One region of the Streptomyces sp. NPDC051740 genome, then DNA from elsewhere that is predicted to be linked to it. Evidence: riboswitches for the same ligand, from Rfam matches in the RefSeq annotation. Region 1 holds a riboswitch; each other region holds the start of a gene.
The links. A riboswitch is a leader RNA that binds a small molecule or an ion and turns the genes downstream of it on or off. The one in region 1 is predicted to bind cobalamin.
Positions count from the first base shown of each region.

Region 2: it holds a riboswitch for cobalamin, as region 1 does, so the genes downstream of both, ACIA6T_RS05705 (prenyltransferase/squalene oxidase repeat-containing protein) here and ACIA6T_RS25035 (cobalamin biosynthesis protein) in region 1, are expected to answer to the same signal.
Region 3: it holds a riboswitch for cobalamin, as region 1 does, so the genes downstream of both, ACIA6T_RS15860 (ribonucleoside-diphosphate reductase subunit alpha) here and ACIA6T_RS25035 (cobalamin biosynthesis protein) in region 1, are expected to answer to the same signal.

Region 1 covers NZ_JBITCL010000016.1:60,222-67,898, forward strand. The annotation lists gene ACIA6T_RS25020 (class II aldolase/adducin family protein) at 107-859, opposite strand; gene ACIA6T_RS25025 (anion permease) at 1,001-2,266, shown strand; gene ACIA6T_RS25030 (hypothetical protein) at 2,298-2,519, shown strand; cobalamin riboswitch at 2,860-2,998, shown strand; gene ACIA6T_RS25035 (cobalamin biosynthesis protein) at 3,120-4,061, shown strand; gene ACIA6T_RS25040 (cobyric acid synthase) at 4,058-5,569, shown strand; gene cobN (cobaltochelatase subunit CobN) at 5,566-7,677, shown strand, end outside.
Region 2 covers NZ_JBITCL010000002.1:579,985-587,661, reverse strand. The annotation lists gene ACIA6T_RS05720 (class I SAM-dependent methyltransferase) at 1-73, opposite strand, end outside; gene ACIA6T_RS05715 (glycosyltransferase family 4 protein) at 67-1,602, opposite strand; gene ACIA6T_RS05710 (TetR family transcriptional regulator) at 1,809-2,519, shown strand; cobalamin riboswitch at 2,619-2,756, shown strand; gene ACIA6T_RS05705 (prenyltransferase/squalene oxidase repeat-containing protein) at 2,869-4,095, shown strand; gene ACIA6T_RS05700 (SCO2322 family protein) at 4,092-4,727, shown strand; gene ACIA6T_RS05695 (energy-coupling factor transporter transmembrane component T) at 4,720-6,036, shown strand; gene ACIA6T_RS05690 (ABC transporter ATP-binding protein) at 6,033-7,677, shown strand, end outside.
Region 3 covers NZ_JBITCL010000008.1:134,494-142,170, reverse strand. The annotation lists gene ACIA6T_RS15890 (sensor histidine kinase) at 1-740, opposite strand, end outside; gene nagB (glucosamine-6-phosphate deaminase) at 1,226-2,011, shown strand; gene ACIA6T_RS15880 (GntR family transcriptional regulator) at 2,169-2,933, shown strand; gene ACIA6T_RS15875 (DUF3311 domain-containing protein) at 3,160-3,426, shown strand; gene mctP (monocarboxylate uptake permease MctP) at 3,423-5,051, shown strand; gene ACIA6T_RS15865 (GNAT family N-acetyltransferase) at 5,128-5,634, shown strand; cobalamin riboswitch at 5,650-5,818, shown strand; gene ACIA6T_RS15860 (ribonucleoside-diphosphate reductase subunit alpha) at 5,942-7,677, shown strand, end outside.

The sequences.
Region 1 (7,677 bases):
TCCGTCCGTGGGGTGCCGTCGTCGTGGGGGTGGGGTTTTTCGCCCCCGCCGCCCCTTCCCGTCCCGTCCCGTCCCCGGGGGCTGTGCCCCCGGACCCCCCTTGTCCTCAAACGCCGGACGGGCTGGAAGTACTGGAAGTACCGGACGGACTGGAAGTACCGGACGGGCTTGATTGCCCGTAGTCCCGCAGGCGGTCCCCCACCTCCGTCAGTTGCTCCGGGGTGAGCAGGTGGGGGGACAGGTCCGGGAGTGAGGACGCGGTCAGCCAGAGGCGGCACATCCATTCCAGTTGGGCCGTGCGGTCGTAGGCCTGGGTGAGGGTCGTGCCGTGGGTGACGGTGCCGTGGTTCTGGAGGAGGCAGCCGGTGCGGCCGTCCAGGGCGCGGAGCATGTTCTCGGCCAGTTCGTCCGTGCCGTACGTCGCGTAGCGGGCGACCCGGACGGGTCCGCCGAGTGCCGCCGCCATGTAGTGGATCAGCGGCAGCTCGTCGACGAGCGTGGAGACGGCCGTGGCGTGCACGGCGTGCGTGTGCACGACGGCGCGCGCGCCGGTGGTGCGGTAGACGGCCAGGTGCATGGGCAGCTCGCTGGTGGGGACGAGCGTGCCGAGGACCTGCCGGCCGGTGAGGTCGACGCCGGTCACGTCGTCCGGCGTCAGCCGGTCGTACGGCACTCCCGACGGTGTGACGAGGACGGTCTCGCCGACCCGTACCGAGACGTTGCCCGAGGTGCCGACGACGAGTCCGTCGGCGACGGTCCGGCGCGCGGCCCCGACAAGTTCCGCCCAGGCGCGCGCCTCCTCCTCGCGCACGTCCCGGGTGCCTCCTGCTTCCCGTCCGTCCCCTGGCTGCTCAGTCATGCCGTGATCCTGCCAGGCGGCCATCCGGCGGAGGGTCCACCCCCTCTTACGGTCACCACGATGCCCGTTCCAGTTCATCTTCCGTTCACCCTGGTTACCTACGTTCGACCAGCCAATGACCTCGAACGATTGCCTGGGTAAATGGAAAACTTCTCGCTGATCCTCGCGATTGTGGTGGTAACCGCACTCGCGTTCGATTTCACGAACGGTTTCCACGACACCGCGAACGCGATGGCAACGACCATTTCGACCGGTGCTCTCAAACCCAAGGTCGCGGTGGCCATGTCCGCCGTGCTGAACCTTGTGGGCGCTTTTCTCTCGGTGGAGGTCGCCAACACGATCTCCAAAGGACTCGTCGACGAGTCCGGCATCCGTCCCGAGGTCATCTTCGCCGCGTTGGTCGGCGCGATCCTCTGGAACCTCCTGACCTGGCTGGTCGGTCTGCCGTCCAGCTCCTCGCACGCCCTCATGGGCGGTCTGATCGGCGCCGCCGTCGCCTCCGCCGGTCTCGGCGCGGTCCACGGCGACGTCCTCGTCACCAAGGTCCTGCTCCCCGCGATCGCCGCCCCGCTGGTGGCCGGCATTGCCGCCATGTTCGCCACCCGGCTGACCTACCGCCTGGGCCGCAAGGCCGACGGCAAGGCCTCCGAGAAGGGCTACCGCGCCGGACAGATCGCCTCCGCCGGCCTGGTCTCCCTGGCCCACGGCACCAACGACGCCCAGAAGACGATGGGCATCATCACCCTCGCCCTGGTCGCCGGCGGCGCCGTCGCCCCCGACTCCGACCCGCCGCTGTGGGTCATCCTCTCCGCGGGCATCGCCATCGCGATGGGCACCTACCTCGGCGGCTGGCGCATCATCCGCACCATGGGCAAGGGCCTGACCGACCTCCAGCCGCAGCAGGGCTTCGCCGCCCAGACCAGTGCCGCGACGGTCATCCTGGCCTCCTCGCACCTCGGTTTCTCCCTCTCCACCACGCATTCCGTTTCCGGTTCCGTGATGGGCGCGGGCCTGGGCCGCAAGGGCGGTGTCGTCCGCTGGTCGACGGCCACCCGGATGTTCGTCGCCTGGGGCCTGACGCTGCCGGCGGCGGCCCTGGTCGCGGCGCTCGCCGAGTGGGTCTGCGGCTTCGGCGACTGGGGCACCGCCCTCGTGGCCGTCTTCCTGGTCGCCTCCAGCGCCGCCATCTGGAAGATCTCCCGGCGCGAGGTCGTCGACCACACCAACGTCAACGACCACGACGAGGCGCCGGACGAGGAGCCGCCCGGCGTGGTGACGCAGGCGATGGCCGCGGTCACCCCGCCCCCGGCGGGCACCGTGACCGACGACCTCTCGGCCACCATCCCGGCGCCGGTCCCCACCGACCCCGCGGCCCCGGCGGCCCCGTCGGCCGCGACCACCGTCTGACCGCGACCCGGTACGAAGGAAGAAGAGCACCATGAAGATCGACTGGGCGGCCCTCGGTTCCGTCTTCGGCGTCAGCCTCGTGGTCACCGTGGCCCTGGTGGGCCTGTTCACCCTCGGCATCAACGGCCTGTCCCGCCGCGAGCGGGCCGCCGCCCAGGGCCAGTCCGCGGCCCTGGCGGTCACCGGCGCCTACGCCTGCTTCGCGGCGTGCACGGCGGCGGTGGGGTACGGCATCTACCTGATCATGGCCTGATCCACAGGCCGCACACGTGAGCGGGCGGGGGGGGGGGGGGGGGGGGGGGGGGGGGGCGGGGGGCGGCCGGCGGGGGGGGGGCGGGGGGCCCCGGCGGGGGGGCCCCCCCCCCCCCCCCCCCCCGCCGCCGGCCCCCCCCCCCCCCCGCCCCCCCCGCCCCCCCCCCCCCCCCCCCCCCCCCCCCCCCCCCCCCCCCCCCCCCCCCCCCCCCCCCCCCCCCCCCCCCCCCCCCGCTCGTACGGGTGCGCACCTCCGCGCCCCCGCTCGCGGGTTCACCCACCGGAACCCCTCTGTGGGCCTCAGCACACTTCAGCCTCGCAGGTCAACGGCAAGTTGACGGCCCTTCCGGGGCCGTGGTGGACTGCCTCAGCCACTACGGCGGCAGGAGAGGAAGCCGGTGCGATTCCGGCGCGGTCCCGCCACTGTCACCGGGGTGAACACCCCGGGAGCCAGGAACTCTCACCGCCGGTCTCGTCGAACCAGGGCGTGGACACCCTGAGTGAGGACATAACGCCATGCGCGGCTGCCTGCCGAGGTCGATCAGCGACACACCGCCCCGCCCCGGGGCCACTCCCGCCGGATCCTTCACCGGCTGATCCCATGGGTGCCGATCGCGTGTTCGCGTACGGCGCCGCCGCCGGCCTCCTCGGCGACCTGCTGTTCGGCGATCCCCGCCGAGGGCATCCGGTCGCCGCTTTCGGGCGGGCCGCGGCTGCCGTGGAACGAGTGCTGTGGCGGGACGACCGGGGCCGGGGCGCGGTGCACACCGCCGTGTGCGTCGGCGGGACCGTCGCGCTGGGCGCCCTCGCCTCCCGCCGCGTACGCTCCTCCCCCGCCGCCTCCGCCGCCCTGACCGGTGTCGCCACCTGGGCCGTCGTCGGCGGGACCTCGCTGGCCCGGGAGGCCCGCGCCATCGGGCGGGCGCTGGAGGCCGGGGACGTCGAGGCGGCGCGGGCGCGGCTGCCGCACCTGTGCGGCCGGGACCCGCAGGCCCTGGACGCCGACGGGATCGCCCGCGCGGTGGTCGAGTCCGTCGCCGAGAACACCTCCGACGCCGTGGTGGGCGCGCTGGTGTGGGGTGCCGTCGCCGGGGTGCCGGGCCTGCTCGGCTTCCGGGCCGTCAACACGCTGGACGCGATGGTCGGCCACAAGTCGCCCCGTTACCGCCGCTACGGCTGGGCCTCCGCCCGCCTCGACGACGTCGCCGGCTGGCCGGGAGCGCGGCTGACCGCCGTCCTCGCCGCGCTCGCGGGACCGGACCCGCGCGGGGCCGTACGGGCGTGGCGCGCGGACGCCGCCGAGCACCCGAGCCCCAACGCCGGGCCCGTCGAGGCGTCCTTCGCGGGCGCGCTCGGCGTACGGCTCGGCGGCACCCTCTCCTACGGCGGGCGGGTCGAGCACCGGCCCGTGCTCAACGGCGGCGGGCGTGCCGTCGCCGTGGCCGACATCGACCGGGCGGTACGGCTCTCGCGGCGGGTCGGCTGGCTCGCACTGGGGGTCGGTGCCGCCGCGCGGAGCGTCATGAAGGGACGTGCATCGTGAGCGGTGGGGGGCTGCTGGTCGCCGGGACCACCTCGGACGCCGGCAAGAGCGTGGTGACCGCCGGGATCTGCCGGTGGCTGGTGCGGCAGGGAGTGAAGGTCGCGCCGTTCAAGGCGCAGAACATGTCGCTGAACTCGTTCGTGACCCGGGAGGGCGCCGAGATCGGGCGGGCGCAGGCCATGCAGGCCCAGGCCTGCCGCGTCGAGCCGACCGCGCTGATGAACCCGGTGCTGCTCAAGCCGGGCGGTGAGCGGTCCAGCCAGGTGGTGCTGCTGGGCAGGGCCGTCGGTGAGATGAGCGCCCGCGGGTACCACGGAGGGCGGCAGCAGCGGCTCCTCGGCACGGTGCTGGACTGTCTGGAGCAGTTGCGGGGCACGTATGACGCGGTGATCTGTGAGGGGGCCGGCAGCCCGGCCGAGATCAACCTGCGCCGCACCGACATCGTCAACATGGGGATCGCCCGGGGCGCCGGCCTGCCGGTCCTGGTGGTCGGCGACATCGACCGGGGCGGCGTCTTCGCGTCCTTCTTCGGTACCGTCGCGCTGCTCTCCCCCGAGGACCAGGAACTGGTCGCCGGGTTCCTGGTGAACAAGTTCCGGGGCGACGTGTCGCTGCTGGAACCGGGCCTGGACATGCTGCACGGCCTGACCGGGCGGCGGACGTACGGCGTGCTGCCCTTCCGGCACGGGCTCGGCATCGACGAGGAGGACGGACTCCGGGTGTCGCTGCGCGGCACCGTACGGGAGTCCGCGGTGGCCGCGCCGGTCGGTGAGGACGTGCTGCGGGTCGCCGTGTGCGCGATCCCCCTGATGTCCAACTTCACCGACGTGGACGCGCTCGCCGCCGAACCGGGTGTCGTGGTGCGGTTCGTGGACCGTCCCGAGGAGCTGGCCGACGCCGACCTCGTGGTCGTACCGGGCACCCGCGGGACCGTACGGGCGCTGGAGTGGCTGCGGGAGCGCGGGCTGGCGGACGCGCTGAAGCGGCGGGCGGCCGAGGGGCGGCCCGTGCTGGGGATCTGCGGGGGCTTCCAGCTCCTCGGGGAGCACATCGAGGACGACGTGGAGAGCCGCGCGGGGCACGTCGACGGGCTCGGCGTCCTGCCCGTACGGGTGCGGTTCGCCCGCGAGAAGACGCTCACCCGGCCCGTCGGCCGGGCCCTCGGGGAGCCCGTCGAGGGGTACGAGATCCATCACGGGGTCGCCGAGGTGCTGGATGGGGAGCCCTTCCTGGACGGCTGCCGGGTCGGGCAGACCTGGGGCACGCACTGGCACGGCTCACTGGAGTCGGACGGTTTCCGCCGGGCCTTCCTGCGCGAGGTGGCGCGGGCCTCGGGCCGCCGCTTCGTGCCGGCCCCCGACACCTCGTTCGCCGCGCTGCGCGAGGAGCAGCTCGACCGGCTCGGCGACCTGATCGAACAGCACGCGGACACGGACGCGCTGTGGCGGCTCATCGAGTCCGGCGCGCCGCAAGGACTGCCTTTCATCCCACCGGGAGCGCCCGCATGAGCACTGTGTTGTTGTTGTCGACCGCCGACACGGACCTGCTGGCGGCCCGTGCCTCCGGCGCCTCCTACCGGATCGGCAACCCGACCCGCGTCGACGTCACGGACGAACTGCCCGCGCTGCTGGACGGGGCGGACCTCGCCGTCGTACGGCTGCTGGGCGGCAAGCGCGCCTGGGAGGACGGGCTCGCGGCGCTGAAGGCGTCCGGGATCCCTGCGGTGCTGCTCGGCGGGGAGACCGTGCCCGACGCCGAGCTGATGGCCGAGTCGACGGTGCCGGCCGGTGTGGTGGCGGAGGCGCTGCGGTACCTCGTCGAGGGCGGCCCGGACAACCTCACCGAACTGGCCCGGTTCCTGTCGGACACCGTGCTGCTGACCGGCGAGGGGTTCGAGGAGCCGCGCACGATGCCGGAGTACGGCGTCCACGGCGAACGCCCCCTGGAACAGGGCCGCCCGACGATCGGCGTGCTCTTCTACCGCGCGCACGAACTGAGCGGCAACACCGCCTTCGTGGACACGCTGTGCGACGCGATCGAGGCGCGGGGCGCCAACGCCCTTCCCGTCTACTGCGGTTCGCTGCGCGGCGCGGATCCCGAGCTGTACGCCCTGTTGTCGAAGGCCAACGCCCTCGTCGCCACCGTGCTCGCGGCCGGCGGCACGCACGCCTCGCAGGCGTCGGCGGGCGGTGACGAGGAGGCCTGGGACATCGGGGCGCTCGCCGACCTGGACGTGCCGGTGCTGCAAGGGCTCTGTCTGACGTCCTCGCGCGCCGCGTGGGAGGAGTCCGACGCCGCCCTGTCCCCCATGGACGCGGCGATGCAGGTCGCCATCCCCGAGTTCGACGGCCGGCTGATCACGGTCCCGTTCTCCTTCAAGGAGCAGGGCCCCGACGACGTCCCGGTGTACGTCGCCGACCCGGAGCGGGCCGCGCGGGTGGCCGGGATCGCCGTACGGCACGCCCGGCTGGGGCACAGGCCGAACGCGGAGAAGAAGGTCGCGCTGGTCTTCACCGCGTACCCGACGAAGCACTCGCGCGTCGGCAACGCGGTGGGGCTCGACACGCCGGCCTCGGCGGTGCGGGTGCTGGACGCGCTGCGGGACGCGGGCTATTCCCTGACCGAATACCCGGACAACGGCGACGAGCTGATCCACCGGCTGATCGAGGCCGGTGGCCACGACGTCGAGTGGCTGACCGAGGAGCAGTTGGCCGCCGCGCCCGCGCGGGTGCCGTTGGCGGACTACCGGGCCTGGTTCGAGAAGCTGGACCCGGAGCTGCGGGACGGGATGCGTCAGGCGTGGGGCGAGCCGCCGGGGTCGCTGTACGTCGACGGGGAGGACATCGTCCTCGCGTCGCTCCGGTTCGGGAACGTCGTGGTGATGATCCAGCCGCCGCGCGGCTTCGGGGAGAACCCGATCGCGATCTACCACGACCCCGACATGCCGCCGTCGCACCACTACATGGCGGCCTACCGCTGGCTGGAGAACAGTTTCGGTGCCGACGCGATCGTGCACATGGGCAAGCACGGCACGATGGAGTGGCTGCCGGGCAAGGGGCTGGGGCTGGGCGCCGGGTGCGCGCCGGACGCGGTGCTGGGCGACCTGCCGCTGATCTACCCGTTCATCGTCAACGACCCCGGCGAGGGCACGCAGGCCAAGCGGCGCGGGCACGCGACGGTCGTCGACCACCTGGTGCCGCCGATGGCGCGCGCCGACACCTACGGCGACCTCGCGAAGCTGGAGCAGCTCCTCGACGAGTACGCCCTGGTCTCCGACCTGGACCCGACGAAGGCACCGGCGGTCCGCGCGCAGATCTGGACGCTGGTGAAGGCCGCCGAGCTCCACCACGACCTGCATGTGGACGACCAGCCGGACGACGACGACTTCGACGAGTTCGTCATGCACATCGACGGCTATCTGTGCGAGATCAAGGACGTGCAGATCAGGGACGGCCTGCACATTCTCGGCGGCGGCCCGGTCGGTGAGCCGCGCGTGAACCTCGTCCTGGCGGTGCTGCGCGCCTCGCAGGTGTGGGGCGGGCAGGCGAACGCGCTGCCGGGTCTGCGGGCCGCGCTGGCCGCGCACTTCGGGCTGGTGGAGAAGGAGCTGCTGGCC
Region 2 (7,677 bases), on a different contig from region 1:
CGGCCCCGCAGCCGAGGTCCAGGACGCGGTCGCCCGGGGCGAGCGGGAACCGGGAGAAGTCGACGGTCAGCACGTGGCCCTGCTTTCGCGGTCGGAGGTGTCGGCGGCGTGCACGGGCACGGCGGCGGCCGTGTCCGTGGGGGTGTCGGGACCGGCGTCCCCGGCGGCCGGGGCGTCGGGGGTCGCGGGCGCGGGGCGGTCGACGGCCCCGGTCGCGGCACGGTCCGCGGGCCGGGCACCGGGGCGGTCGGCAGCCCCGGCACCGGGGCGGACCGCGCCCGTGTCCCGGCCCGCACCCGCCATCGCCTCGCGGTAACGGGCCACCGTGCCCTGGGCCGCACGCGTCCAGGTGAAGTGCCGCAGCACCCGCTCCCGTCCGGCCGCCCCGAGCCGGGCGCGCAGTTCCGGGTCGCCGAGCAGCCGGGTCAGCGCGGCGGCCAGCGCCCCCGCGTCGCCGGGCGGTACGGCGAGACACGTCTCCCCGTCGCGGCCGGCCACCTCGGGGATCGCCCCGCCGGTGGTGGCGACCAGCGGGGTGCCCGTGGCCATGGCCTCGGCGGCCGGCAGGGAGAACCCCTCGTACAGCGACGGCACGCACGCGACCTGCGCCGACCGCACGAGGTCGACGAGTTCGGCGTCCGAGATGCCCTTGACGAACTCGACGGCGCCTTCGAGGCCGTACCGCTCCACGGCCTGCGCGACGGGCCCCTCCACGGGCCGCTTGCCGACCACGACGAGGTGTGCCCCGGGCTGCTCGGCCCGTACCTTCGCCAGCGCCTCGACGAGGAAGACCAGCCCCTTCAGCGGTACGTCCGCGCTGGACGTGGTCACGATCCGGCCCGGTACGACCGGCACCGACGGATCGGGCGCGAACAGGTCGGTGTCGGCGCCGATGTGGACGACGTGGATACGGTCCTGCCGTACGCCGAGATCGTCGACGATCTCCTGGCGGGAGCTGCCGGAGACGGTGAGCACGGACGGCAGACGGCGCGCCACCCTCTTCTGCATCCGCGTGAAGGCGTACCAGCGGCGCACCGAGTAGCGCCGCTGCCAGTTCCCGGCGGCGTCCAGCTCCAGCCGCCGGTCGACGGTGATGGGGTGGTGGATGGTGGTCACCAGGGGAGCGCCGAGGTCGCCGAGCAGGCCGTAGCCGAGGGTCTGGTTGTCGTGGACGACGTCGAAGTCGCCGCGCCGGGCGCGCAGATGGCGGCGGGCGCGCAGGGAGAACGTCAGCGGCTCGGGGAAGCCGCCGGTCCACATCGTGCCGACCTCGAGCGCGTCGATCCAGTCCCGGTACTCGTCGCGCTTCGGGGTGCGGAAGGGGTCCGGCTGGCGGTAGAGGTCGAGGCTGGGCAGTTCGGTGAGGGTGGGGCCGTCGCAGTCCTCGCCCTCCACCACGTCCAGGACCGGGTACGGCTGGGCGCCGATGACCTCGACGCGGTGTCCGAGGCGGGCGAGTTCGCGGGAGAGATGGCGTACGTAGACGCCCTGCCCGCCGCAGAACGGGTTTCCCTTATAGGTGAGGAGTGCGATGCGGAGCGGTCGCAAGCCGTCGGATGCGGGCCCCCGCGAGGGCCCGGCCTGACTGGCCTCAGCGGTCACTCTGGGCCCCCTTCTCCCTGCACTGTCCCGCGAGATTACGCCGGGAGGCTGATCTAGAACAAGTTTCAGAGTTGATCGTTCGGAGGATCCGAATCTACCGGCAGGTAGGGGTACCGGAAGCAGTGGATCAGGTGATTCACGCCACGACGGACGACATGCCATGCTGTCTGATCATCCACCCTCACCGACTGTCACGGACGGGACCCATGCCTGCGGAAGCCAACAGGGACAAGGCGGCCAGGGCAGCCACAACGGACAAGGCGGGCAAGGCGGCGGCGACGGCGGGGCCCGGCACCGCGCGGCCCGCCCCGGCCTCGCCGCTCACCGAGCGCCAGGAGGCGCGTCGCCGCCGCATCCTGCGGACGTGCGCACAGCTGGCCTGCCGGGGCGGTTTCGACGCGGTGCAGATGCGTGAGGTCGCGGAGTCCTCGCAGGTGGCGCTCGGCACGCTGTACCGCTACTTCCCGTCCAAGATCCATCTCCTGGTCGCGACCATGCAGGACCAGCTGGAGACCCTGCACGGCACGCTGGGGAAGAAGCCGCCGGCCGGTGAGACCCCGGCCGAGCGGGTCGCGGAGACCCTGATGCGGGCCTTCCGCGCGCTCCAGCGGGAGCCGCACCTGGCCGACGCGATGGTGCGCGCCCTGACGTTCGCGGACCGCAGCGTGAGCCCGGAGGTCGACCAGGTCTCCCGGCAGACCACGACGATCATCCTGGACGCCATGGAGCTCACCGATCCCACACCCGAGCAGCTCTCGGCCGTCCGGGTCATCGAGCACACCTGGCACTCGACCCTGATCACCTGGCTCTCGGGCCGCGCCTCCATCGCCCAGGTCAGGATCGACATAGAGACGGCGTGCCGCCTGGTGGACCTGACGGCCCCGAGGGGCCCGATGGCCACTGACGACCATCGGTGATCACCGGCGAGACCTTCGAAGCCTTTCCGGGGGCGTGCGGGTGCGGTGCGCGTCCCATGGTTGACGTGACCCTGCTCACCGAAGCCACCCCTGGCCCCTTCCCTACGGGCGGGTAGAGTGTCGGCGTCGTCATCACACCGTACGGGGGGAAGCCGGTGCAATTCCGGCGCTGACCCGCAACCGTAAGCCGCCCCGAGGCGGTGAGCCGGACTGCCCCGCACGGTCCATGACCGGCTCACGTGCCCGGCGGACCCGTCGGCGCACCGGCACCGTCGAGGTATACGGAGCCGAGCCGCCGGGGTGTCCCGCGCTGCCCGGCTCCCCGCAGGGAAGAAGGCACCCGCCGATCATGAATGTTCGCCGCAGCGCAGCGGTCCTGGCCGCCGTCGCCGTGATCGGCGCCGCCACCCCGGCCGCCGCCGACACCACCCCGTCCCCGTCACCGTCCCAGGCGCTCCCCTCCGCCCTGTACGGCGACGGCGACCCGCAGTACGACGGCGTCTGGCGCCAGTCGCTCGCCCTGCTCGCCCAGCACACCGTGGGCGTCGAGCCGTCGAAGGCGGCCGTCGGCTGGCTCACCGGCCAGCAGTGCGCCGACGGCTCCTTCGCCCCGTACCGCGCCGACACCGCCGAGGCGTGCGACGCGAAGACGATGGCCGACACCAACCAGACCGCCGCCGCCGTCCAGGCCCTCGCCGCGCTCGGCGGCCACGACGACGTCACGAAGAAGGCCGTCGACTGGCTGAAGTCCGCGCAGAACAAGGACGGCGGCTGGGGCTACGTGGCGGGCGGCGCCAGCGACACCAACTCCACCTCCGTCGTCGTCGGCGCGCTCGCGGCCGCCGGTGAGAAGCCGGCCGAGGTGAGGAAGGACGGCAAGTCCCCCTACGACGCCCTGCTGAAGCTGGCGCTGCCCTGCGAGGGCGACGGCGCGGGCGCGTTCGCCTTCCAGCCGGACAAGAAGGGCGAACTGGTCGCCAACGCGGACGCGACGGCGGCGGGCGTGCTCGGCTCGCTCGGTGCGGGCCTGGTCGTCGAGCCCGGCAAGGACGGCGCCGGGGAAGCGGCGTGCGAGAAGGCCGGCGGCCCCGGGCAGGCCGCCGCCAACGGTGCCGCGTACCTCACCGACGCCCTCGCCGAGGACGGCCACCTCACCTCCGCCCTCGCCGGCGCCGAGGACCAGCCCGACTACGGCAACACCGCCGACGCGGTGGTCGCGCTCGCCGCGCAGGGTGCCGGCGAGCAGGCCGGGAAGTCCCTGTCCTGGCTGGAGAAGAACGCCGCCGGCTGGGCGGCGCAGAGCGGCCCCGCCGCCTACGCCCAGCTGATCCTCGCCGCCCACGCGACCGGCGCCGACCCGCGCGACTTCGGCGGCACGGACCTGGTGAAGCAGCTCGGCGCGACCGGCCCGGCCGCCGGGAAGACCACGGAGGCCGAGGCGGACGAGAAGAAGGACGAGTCCGAGTCCGCATCGGACTCCGGCTTCGGTGTCTGGTGGTTCGTCGGCATCTGCCTGGTCGCCGGCATCGGCATCGGCTTCCTGATCAGCGGCCGTACGAAGCGGCAGCAGCCGTGATCCGCCGGGCCGCAGTCCTGTTCCTGGCCGCGCTCCTGCCCCTGTCGGCGGGCGCGGGCCAGGCGCAGGCCGCCGGCTACCGCTACTGGTCTTTCTGGGAGCAGGACGGCACGGCATGGACGTACGCGGACCAGGGCCCGTCCCTCGCCCGCCCCGCCGACGGCGACGTCCACGGCTTCCGCTTCTCCGTCAGCGAGAACTCCGCCGACGCGACGAAGCCGCGTGGCACCGCCGACTTCGACACCATCTGCGCGCAGACCCCGGCGGTCGACGGCAGGAAGCGCGTGGCCCTGGTCATCGACTTCGGCACCCCCGCCGACGCCCCGTCCGGCGAGACCCCGCCGGCCGGCCGCACGGCCTGCGCCCAGGTCCCCGAGGACGCCACCACGGCCGAGGCCCTGGCCTCGGTGGCCAAACCCCTCCGTTACGACACCAACGCCCTGCTCTGCGCGATAGCGGGCTACCCGGAGAAGGGCTGCGGAGAACAGGTCTCGGCGGAGAAGGCCCCCGCCCCCGCGGAGGAAAAGCCCGAGCCGGACGACTCGGGCCCGTCGGTGGGCTTGATGGCCGGAATCGCCGCGGTGGCCCTCCTCGGAGCAGCAGCCGTCTGGCAGGCCCGCCGCCGTGCGTAACGCACCCGGCTGCGGGCCATCGTGCCCGCCCGACCGCGGGCAGTCGTGCCTCCCCCAGTGCCTGAAACGGCCTGGGAGGTACCCCCAGGGCGGCACGGGTGGGCGATGGGGGTCCCCCCGCTCGAGCGAAGCCGAGAGTGGGGGAGGCACCCCGCGAACGCCGGGCCGCGCAACACCCCCCGCCCAGCGACAGCACCGGCACCGGCACCGGCACCGGCACCGCCCCCAACTCCACCCCGGCGCCTGGTGGCTCTGGTCCCTCTCCCTCGGCACAGCCGCCACCCGCACCACCAACCCCCTCCTCCTCACCCTCCTCATCACCGTCTCCGCCTACGTCGTGGCTACCCGCCGCCCCCACACCCCCTGGTCCCGCTCCTACGGCGCCTTCCTCAAACTCGCCCTCGCCGTCATCCTCATCCGCCTCACCTTCGCCGTGGTCCTCGGCTCCCCCATCCCCGGCACGCGCGTCCTCATCCACCTCCCCGAAGTCCCCCTCCCCCACTGGGCCCAGGGCATCCGCCTCGGCGGCAAGGTCACCGCCGAAGCCCTCACCTTCGCCCTGTACGACGCCCTCCGCCTCGCCACCCTCCTCATCTGCGTGGGCGCCGCGAACGCCCTCGCCAACCCCTCCCGCCTCCTCAAATCCCTCCCCGGCGCGCTGTACGAACTCGGCGTGGCCGTCGTCGTCGCCCTCACCTTCGCGCCCCACCTCATCGCCGACGTCCAGCGCCTGCGCGCCGCCCGCCGGCTGCGGGGCCGGCACGACAAGGGCATCCGCGGCCTGCTCCAGGTCGGACTCCCGGTCCTGGAGGGCGCGTTGGAACGCTCGGTCGCCCTCGCCGCCGCGATGGACGCCCGCGGATACGGCCGTACCGCCCAGGTGCCTCCCGCCGTCCGCCGTACCACCGCCGCCCTCACCCTCGGCGGTCTGCTCGGCGTCTGCGCCGGAACGTACGGACTGCTCACCGCCGAGGGCGGCACCTACGGCCTGCCGGTGCTCATCGCCGGTGTCGCCGCCGCCCTCGCGGGCCTGTGGCTCGGCGGCCGGCGCACCCTGCGCACCCGTTACCGCCCGGACCCGTGGGACGCCAGGGCCTGGCTGGTCACGGCGTCCGGAGTCGCCGTAGCGGCCCTCCTGGCCCTCGCCGCCTCCCGCGACCCGGCGGCCCTGCACCCCGGCGTGGTCCCGCTCGTCGCGCCCACGCTCCCCCTGTGGCCGGCGGCGGCCGTCCTGATCGGCCTGCTTCCCGCCTTCATCACCCCCGCCCCCGAGGCGGCCACGGACACCCGCGAGGAGCCGACGACGTGATCCGCTTCGAGAACGTGTCGGTGACGTACGACGGAGCACCCGAACCCGCCGTCCACGGAGTCGACTTCGAGGTCCCCGAGGGCGAACTGGTGCTCCTCGTCGGCCCGTCCGGCGTCGGCAAGTCGACGGTCCTCGGCGCGGTGAGCGGCCTGGTCCCGCACTTCACCGGCGGCACCCTGCACGGCAGGGTCACGGTCGCCGGCCGCGACACCCGCACCCACAAGCCGCGCGAACTCGCCGACGTCGTGGGGACGGTGGGCCAGGACCCGCTCTCCCACTTCGTGACGGACACGGTGGAGGACGAACTCGCCTACGGCATGGAGTCGTTGGGCCTTCCCCCGGCCGTGATGCGCCGCAGGGTGGAGGAGACCCTGGACCTCCTCGGCCTCGCCGGTCTCCGCGACCGCCCCATCGCCACCCTCTCCGGCGGCCAGCGGCAGCGCGTGGCGATCGGCTCGGTCCTCACCCCGCACCCCCGGGTCCTGGTCCTCGACGAACCGACCTCCGCACTCGACCCGGCGGCGGCCGAGGAGGTCCTCGCGGTCCTCCAACGCCTGGTCCACGACCTCGGCACCACCGTCCTCATGGCCGAGCACCGCCTGGAACGCGTCATCCAGTACGCCGACCAGGTGGCCCTGCTGCCGGGCCCCGGCGAGCGGCCGTGGCTCGGCGCCCCGTCGGAGGTGATGGCGGTCTCCCCCGTCCACCCCCCGGTGGTCGGCCTGGGCCGCCTCGCCGGCTGGTCCCCCCTCCCCCTGACGGTCCGCGACGCCCGACGCAGGGCGGGCCCGTTGCGCGACCGCCTCGCCGACGGACAGCCGCCCGCACGGGAACCCGGGCCGAAGCCGGCACCCGCTCCCAGGCGCCTGTTCCCGCGCAAGAAGCCCGACACCCCGGCCCCCGCCCAGGTGGCCGAGGTCCGCTCCCTCGCGGTCCGCCGCGACCGCGTCCAGGCCCTGCGCGGGGTCGACCTGACCGTCGCCCCCGGCGAGACGATCGCCCTCATGGGCCGCAACGGCGCCGGAAAGTCGACGCTGCTCAGCGCGCTCGTGGGCCTGGTCGCCCCCTCCTCGGGCTCGGTCCGCACCGGCGACGCGGTCCCCCACCGCACCCGCCCCCGCGACCTGGTCCGCCGCGTCGGCCTGGTCCCGCAGGAACCCCGCGACCTCCTGTACGCCGACACGGTCGCGGCGGAGTGCGCGGCCGCCGACGAGGACGCGGGCGCCGAGCCGGGCACCTGCCGCGCCCTGCTGACGGAGCTGCTCCCCTCGGTGGCCGACGACACCCACCCCCGCGACCTGTCGGAGGGCCAGCGCCTGACCCTCGCCCTGGCGGTCGTCCTGACCGCGCGCCCGCCCCTGCTCCTCCTCGACGAGCCGACCCGCGGTCTGGACTACGCGGCGAAGGCCCGCCTGGTGACGATCCTGCGCGGGCTGGCCGTCGAGGGCCACGCGATCGTCATGGCCACGCACGACGTGGAACTGGCGGCGGAACTCGCCCACCGGGTGGTCCTGCTCGCCGAGGGAGAGGTGATCGCGGACGGTCCGGCGGCGGAGGTGGTCGTGGCGTCCCCGTCCTTCGCCCCGCAGGTGGCGAAGATCCTCGCCCCGCAGCACTGGCTCACGGTCTCCCAGGTCCGGG
Region 3 (7,677 bases), on a different contig from region 1:
TGCGCCTCGATCTCGAACTCGCGCGGCGCCCAGCCGCTGGCGACCTTGGCCAGCGCCTCGTCCACAGGACCGCGGGAAGGGGCCAGTTCGGCGGTGGTCTGCCCGAGGTGATGACCCACCAGGTCGGCGGCGAGACCCATACGGTGGTAGGCGGACAGGGCGTTCGGGGAGGCGTACTGGACGATGCCGTCGGCGTCGAGGCGGATCAGCCCGTCGCCGACGCGGGGCGAGGCGTCCATCTCCAGCTGCTGGTTCGCGAACGGGAAGGAGCCGGCCGCGATCATCTGTGCGAGGTCCGAGGCGCTCTGGAGGTAGGTGAGCTCCAGCCGGCTCGGGGTGCGCACGGTGAGCAGGTTGGTGTTGCGCGCGATGACCCCGAGGACGCGCCCCTCACGCCGTACGGGGATGGACTCGACCCGTACGGGAACCTCCTCGCGCCACTCCGGGTCCCCCTCGCGCACGATCCGGCCCTCGTCCAGGGCCGCGTCCAGCATGGGGCGGCGTCCGCGCGGGACGAGGTGGCCGACCATGTCGTCCTGGTAGGAGGTCGGGCCGGTGTTGGGCCGCATCTGGGCGACGGAGACATAGCGGGTGCCGTCGCGGGTGGGGACCCACAGGACCAGGTCGGCGAAGGAGAGGTCGGAGAGCAGCTGCCACTCCGAGACCAGCAGGTGGAGCCACTCGAGATCGGTGTCGTCGAGGGCGGTGTGCTGGCGTACGAGTTCGTTCATGGAGGGCACGTCAGCGAGCGTACCCGGCGGTCCGCGGGGGCCCGAAACACCCGCGGGCCGCGGCGCCTGAGAGGGACCCTCAACCCTCCCGGCACCGCAGCCCGGAGCAACATCGGCCGTGGGGTGTGCGGTCCCGGTCGGCCGAGGGACGAGGAGCCGGGGCAGTCAGGGCAGAGAGCTCCGGTTCCTCGGTTCCGCCTTCCTGTGCGGGGAAGGCAGGCTTGGTGTGCCCTACTACGCATTGTGGACTAGACCACTGTCCCTGTAAATGCGTCGGACGCCGTTCGTCCCATCGGTGCCGCGCGGGCGTCCGTCACGCAGCCTAACCCGTGGGGTTCCCCCACGGGGCCGGTCGGACAAGGCAATTTCGGCGCGCGGCCACCGCACCCGCTCTGTTAGATTGAGATTGGTCTAAACCACATTGCATCACCGCACGGATCCGTGCTCACGGATCCGGTCCCAGTCGAGTCCTCCTCAAGATCGGCAGGCCCACCGTGGAAGTTGTCATCGTTGCGGACGCCAAGGCGGGCGGCGAGCTCATCGCCGGGGCCATGGCACAGCTCCTGCGACGCAAGCCCGACGCCCTGCTGGGCGTGGCGACCGGTTCGACGCCGCTGCCCGTCTACCAGGCGCTGGCGGCCCAGGTGGACTCCGGCGCCGTGGACACCTCCCGGGCGCGGATCGCCCAGCTCGACGAGTACGTGGGACTGCCCGCCGACCACCCCGAGTCCTACCGCTCGGTGCTGCGACGCGAGGTGCTGGAGCCGCTCGGGATCGGGATGGACGCCTTCATGGGCCCCGACGGCACCGCCGAGGACGTGCAGGGCGCGTGCGAGGCGTACGACAGGGAGCTGGCCGGGGCCGGCGGCGTGGACCTCCAGCTGCTCGGGATCGGCACGGACGGGCACATCGGGTTCAACGAGCCGTGCTCCTCGCTCGCCTCCCGCACCCGGATCAAGACGCTGACCGAGCAGACCCGGGTGGACAACGCCCGCTTCTTCGACGGCGACATCGACCAGGTACCGCACCACGTCATCACCCAGGGCATCGGCACCATCCTGGAGGCCCGCCACCTGGTCCTGCTCGCCACCGGCGAGGGCAAGGCGGACGCGGTCGCCGCGACCGTCGAGGGGCCGGTGGCGGCGGTGTGCCCCGCCTCCGCGCTCCAGCTGCACCCGCACGCCACGGTGGTCGTCGACGAGGCCGCCGCCGCCGAGCTGAAGCTCGCCGACTACTTCCGGCACACCTACGCCAACAAGCCGGAGTGGCAGGGGATCTGACCGCCCCCTGTGGTCTGGACCAGCCCCCGCCCCGGGGGTATACAAAGGGGATCACGGAGCGTGCGGGGCACACCCCCGCCCCGAGCCGTGCCACGATGTCAGCCGCGGCCGATGGGGATGTCGGTCGTTTCGGCACCCGGAGCCGGGAAGGCAGAGCATGAGCACCGACGTCAGCAGTGCGGAGAACGAGGGTGGGACCACGGTCCGTACCGCGCGTGTGCCCAAGTACTACCGGCTGAAGAAGCACCTGCTCGACATGACCGAGACGGCGCCGCCCGGCACTCCGGTCCCGCCCGAGCGCACCCTGGCGGCGGAGTTCGACACCTCGCGCACCACCGTGCGCCAGGCGCTCTCGGAGCTGGTCGTCGAGGGGCGCCTCGAACGCATCCAGGGCAAGGGGACCTTCGTCGCCAAGCCCAAGGTCTCCCAGGCGCTCCAGCTCACGTCGTACACCGAGGACATGCGCGCCCAGGGTCTGGAGCCCACCTCGCAGCTGCTGGACCTCGGCTACATCACCGCCGACGACCGGCTCGCCGGGCTGCTCGACATCACGGCCGGCGGGCGGGTGCTGCGCATCGAGCGGCTGCGCATGGCCAACGGCGAGCCGATGGCCATCGAGACCACCCATCTGAGCGCCAAGCGCTTCCCCGCGCTGCGCCGCAGTCTGACGAAGTACACCTCCCTCTACACCGCCCTCGCCGAGGTGTACGACGTCCATCTCGCGGAGGCCGAGGAGACCATCGAGACGTCCCTGGCCACCCCGCGCGAGGCCGGCCTGCTCGGCACCGACGTCGGTCTGCCGATGCTGATGCTGTCCCGGCACTCGCGGGACCGGGACGGACAGCCGGTGGAGTGGGTGCGGTCGGTGTACCGGGGCGACCGGTACAAGTTCGTCGCGCGCCTGAAGCGCCCCCAGGACTGAGTCCGCAGCAGGCCGCAGAGGGCTCGTACCGGGCCCCGAGCGGGCCCTGAGCGGGCTCGCGAAACCCGACGAAACGGGCGGTCGACAAGGTTTTCGTTGCTGTTGTCTCTCGGTTGAGCGGCACCTGGGTACCGCTATGCGGACGAGGGGTTACGACCGCGCTACGCCCTGCCCTACATTTCCGCGCATTGACGCCGGTGATCAGTGAGGGGACGGGAACCGTCTGATGTCACAAGCCCCAGAAACCACAGGAGGACCGGTGGTGACGCCCGTGCGCGTCGTCATCGCCCTCTGTCTCGTCGCACCGTTCGTGGCCATGTTGTGGGTCGGGTCCTACGCGAAGACCGACCCGACGTTCATCGGCATCCCGTTCTTCTACTGGTACCAGATGCTGTGGGTGCTGGTCTCCACCGCCCTGACGATGATCGCGTACAAGCTCTGGCAGCGTGACCAGCGCGCCCGCTCGGCCGCGAAGGGCGGTGCGTCGCAGTGAACGACGGCGTGAACGGCGTGGCACTCGCCGTCTTCATCTTCTTCTTCCTGCTGGTCACGGCCATGGGGTTCATGGCCGCGCGCTGGCGCAAGGCCGAGAACGAGCACAGCCTCGACGAGTGGGGCCTGGGCGGACGGTCGTTCGGGACCTGGGTCACCTGGTTCCTGCTCGGCGGCGACCTGTACACCGCGTACACGTTCGTGGCCGTACCGGCGGCGATCTACGCGGCGGGCGCGGCCGGCTTCTTCGCGGTGCCGTACACGATCCTGGTGTACCCGCTGATCTTCACCTTCCTGCCCCGGCTGTGGTCGGTGTCGCACAAGCACGGCTACGTCACGACGTCCGACTTCGTGCGCGGCCGGTTCGGCTCGAAGGGGCTGTCGCTGGCCGTCGCGGTCACCGGCATCCTGGCCACGATGCCGTACATCGCGCTCCAGCTGGTCGGCATCCAGGCCGTGCTGGACGTGATGGGTGTCGGCGGCGGCGAGGACACCAACTGGTTCGTCAAGGACCTGCCGCTGCTGATCGCCTTCGGCGTGCTGGCGGCGTACACGTACTCGTCGGGTCTGCGGGCCCCCGCGCTGATCGCGTTCGTCAAGGACACGCTGATCTACATCGTGATCGCGGTGGCGATCATCTACATCCCGATCAAGCTGGGCGGCTTCGACGAGATCTTCGCCAAGGCGAGCGAGGCGTACGGCCAGACCAACCCGGCCACGGGCGCGCCACGCGGTGCGCTGGTGCCGGGCGAGGCGGGCCAGTGGACGTACGCCACGCTGGCGCTCGGCTCGGCGCTCGCGCTGTTCATGTACCCGCACTCGATCACGGCGACGCTGTCCTCGCGCAGCCGTGAGGTGATCCGCCGCAACACCACGATCCTTCCGCTGTACTCCCTGATGCTGGGCCTGCTGGCGCTGCTCGGCTTCATGGCGATCGCGGCCGGGGTCAAGGTCGACAACGGCCAGCTGGCGATCCCGCAGCTGTTCGAGAACATGTTCCCGGACTGGTTCGCGGGCGTGGCCTTCGCGGCCATCGGCATCGGCGCGCTGGTACCGGCGGCGATCATGTCGATCGCGGCGGCGAACCTGTTCACCCGCAACATCTACAAGGACTTCATCAAGCCGGACGCGACGCCGAAGCAGGAGACCCAGGTCTCCAAGATCGTGTCCCTGCTGGTGAAGGTGGGCGCGCTGGTCTTCGTCCTGACCATGGACAAGACGGTCGCGATCAACTTCCAGCTCCTCGGCGGCATCTGGATCCTGCAGACCTTCCCGGCGCTGGTGGGCGGCCTGTTCACCCGCTGGTTCCACCGCTGGGCGCTGATCGGCGGCTGGGCGGTCGGCATGGTCTACGGCACGGCCGCCGCGTACGGGGTGGCCTCGCCGACGCAGAAGCACTTCGGCGGGTCGTCCAAGGAGATCCCGGGCATCGGGGAGATCGGCTACATCGGCCTCACCGCGTTCGTGCTCAACGTCCTGGTCACGGTCGTCCTGACCTTCGTCCTGAGGGCCGTCAAGGCTCCCGAGGGCATCGACGAGACCAAGCCGCAGGACTACACGGCGGACGCGGGCGACCCCGGCGTCCAGGTGGAGCTTCCGCCGGCCACGGCGGGCAGCAGCCACTGACGCCGGTGACGTACGACGACGGGCCGCCGGAGAAATCCGGCGGCCCGTCGTCGTACCCGTCCGGCAGACTCCCCCCATGGACATCGTCATCCGGCCGGTGGAACCCGGCGAGCACGAGGAACTCGGTGAGATCACCGCGCAGGCCTATCTGCTGGACGGGCTGCTCGACTTCGGGGAGAGCGACGCGTACCTCGGTGAGCTGCGGAACGTGGGGAAACGGGCGGCCGCCGCCGAGGTGCTGGTCGCCGTGGCGAACGGGTCGGTGCTGGGCGGGGTGACCTTCGTGCCGGGCCCCGGTCCGATGGCCGACATAGCGGGGCCGGGCGAGGCGGAGATCCGGATGCTGGCGGTCGCCCGCGCGGGCCGGGGACGGGGTGCCGGGGAGGCCCTGGTGCGTGCCTGCGTGGACCGGGCGCGGGCCGTCGAGGGGTGCGGACGGGTCGTGCTGTCGACCCAGCGCACCATGCGTGCCGCCCACCGCGTCTACGAACGGCTCGGTTTCACCCGCACCCCGGAACGCGACTGGAACCCGCTGCCGGAGCTGGACGACATCATGCTCCTCACCTATGAGTTGACACTCTGAGACCAGCGCGACACAAGATATGGGGTTGCTGGCGGCACCCGACACAAGATGTATGCTCATGCTCGCTGTCGTCGCAGGGGAATCCGGTGTGAATCCGGAACTGTCCCGCAACGGTGTACCCATGCCCGCGTACGCGTGTGCACGGGCGTCAGTCCGAGGACCTGCCGACAGTGCGCCCGGCCGTCCGGTCCGGGTGCCCTGACGTCCGGGCCTCGCGGAATGGGCCGGTGGACGCGACGCCGCGTGCGCTCGTGTACTGCCCCCTGCGCTCTTCGAGGCCCCCGTGCCGAGCGAGGGAGAGCCCCACGTGACCATCGCGCCAGCCGATCCGGCTTCAGCGATCGACGTGCCCGAGGAGAGCGGCGGCCCCGGTGCCGCGCTGCTGCGGACCCTGACCGAGCTGACCGCCGACCTGCCCGACGCCGACCCCGGCCGGGTCGCCGCCGCCGCGCTGCGCGGCCGGTCCGCTTCCGCCGACGAGGCGGAGCTGCGGGAGCTGGCCACCGAGGCGGCGGCCGGGCTCATCTCCGAGGACCCGGCCTACTCCCGGCTCGCCGCCCGGCTGCTGACCATCGGCATCCGCGCCGAGGCCGCCTCGCAGGGCGTCACCTCGTTCACCGGGTCCGTCGCGACCGGGCACCGCGAGGGCCTGATCTCCGACCGGACCGCCGCGTTCGTCCGGCTGCACGCCGCCCGTCTGGACGCGCTGATCGACACCGGGGCCGACGACCGCTTCGGCTACTTCGGCCTGCGCACCCTGCACAGCCGCTACCTGCTGCGGCATCCGGTCACCCGCAAGGTCGTCGAGACGCCCCAGCACTTCCTGCTGCGGGTCGCCACCGGACTCGCCGAGGACGACGGCGCCCGCTCCGTGGACGAGGTCGCCGCGCTGTACGGGCTGATGAGCCGCCTGGACTACCTGCCCTCCTCCCCCACGCTGTTCAACTCCGGCACGCGCCACCCGCAGATGTCGTCCTGCTACCTCCTCGACTCCCCCAAGGACGAGCTGGACTCCATCTACGACCGCTACCACCAGGTCGCCCGCCTCTCGAAGCACGCCGGCGGCATCGGCCTGTCCTACTCCCGCATCCGCGCCCGGGGTTCGCTGATCCGCGGCACCAACGGGCACTCCAACGGCATCGTCCCGTTCCTGAAGACGCTGGACGCCTCGGTCGCCGCCGTGAACCAGGGCGGCCGGCGCAAGGGCGCGGCGGCGGTCTACCTGGAGACCTGGCACTCCGACATCGAGGAGTTCCTGGAGCTGCGCGACAACACCGGCGAGGACGCCCGCCGTACGCACAATCTGAACCTCGCGCACTGGGTGCCGGACGAGTTCATGCGCCGGGTGAACGCCGACGCGCCCTGGTCGCTGTTCTCCCCGGCGGACGTGCCCGAACTGGTCGACCTGTGGGGCGAGGAGTTCGACGCGGCGTACCGGGCCGCCGAGGCGAAGGGCCTGGCGAGGAAGACCCTCCCGGCCCGCGAGCTGTACGGCCGCATGATGCGCACCCTCGCGCAGACCGGCAACGGCTGGATGACCTTCAAGGACGCGGCCAACCGGACGGCGAACCAGACCGCCGAGCCGGGCCACGTCATCCATTCCTCGAACCTCTGCACGGAGATCCTGGAAGTCACCGACGACGGGGAGACGGCGGTCTGCAACCTGGGATCGGTCAACCTCGGCGCCTTCGTGGACCGGGGGGACATCGACTGGGAGCGCCTCGACGAGACGGTGCGCACCGCTGTGACGTTCCTCGACCGGGTCGTCGACATCAACTTCTATCCGACCGGGCAGGCGAGCCGCTCCAACGCCAGGTGGCGTCCCGTCGGTCTCGGCGCCATGGGCCTCCAGGACGTCTTCTTCAAGCTGCGGCTGCCCTTCGACTCCCCCGAGGCGAAGGCGCTGTCCACGAGGATCGCCGAGCGGATCATGCTCGCCGCGTACGAGACCTCCGCCGACCTCGCCGAACGCAGCGGCCCGCTCCCGGCGTGGGAGAAGACCCGTACCGCCCGGGGCGTGCTGCACCCCGACCACTACGACGC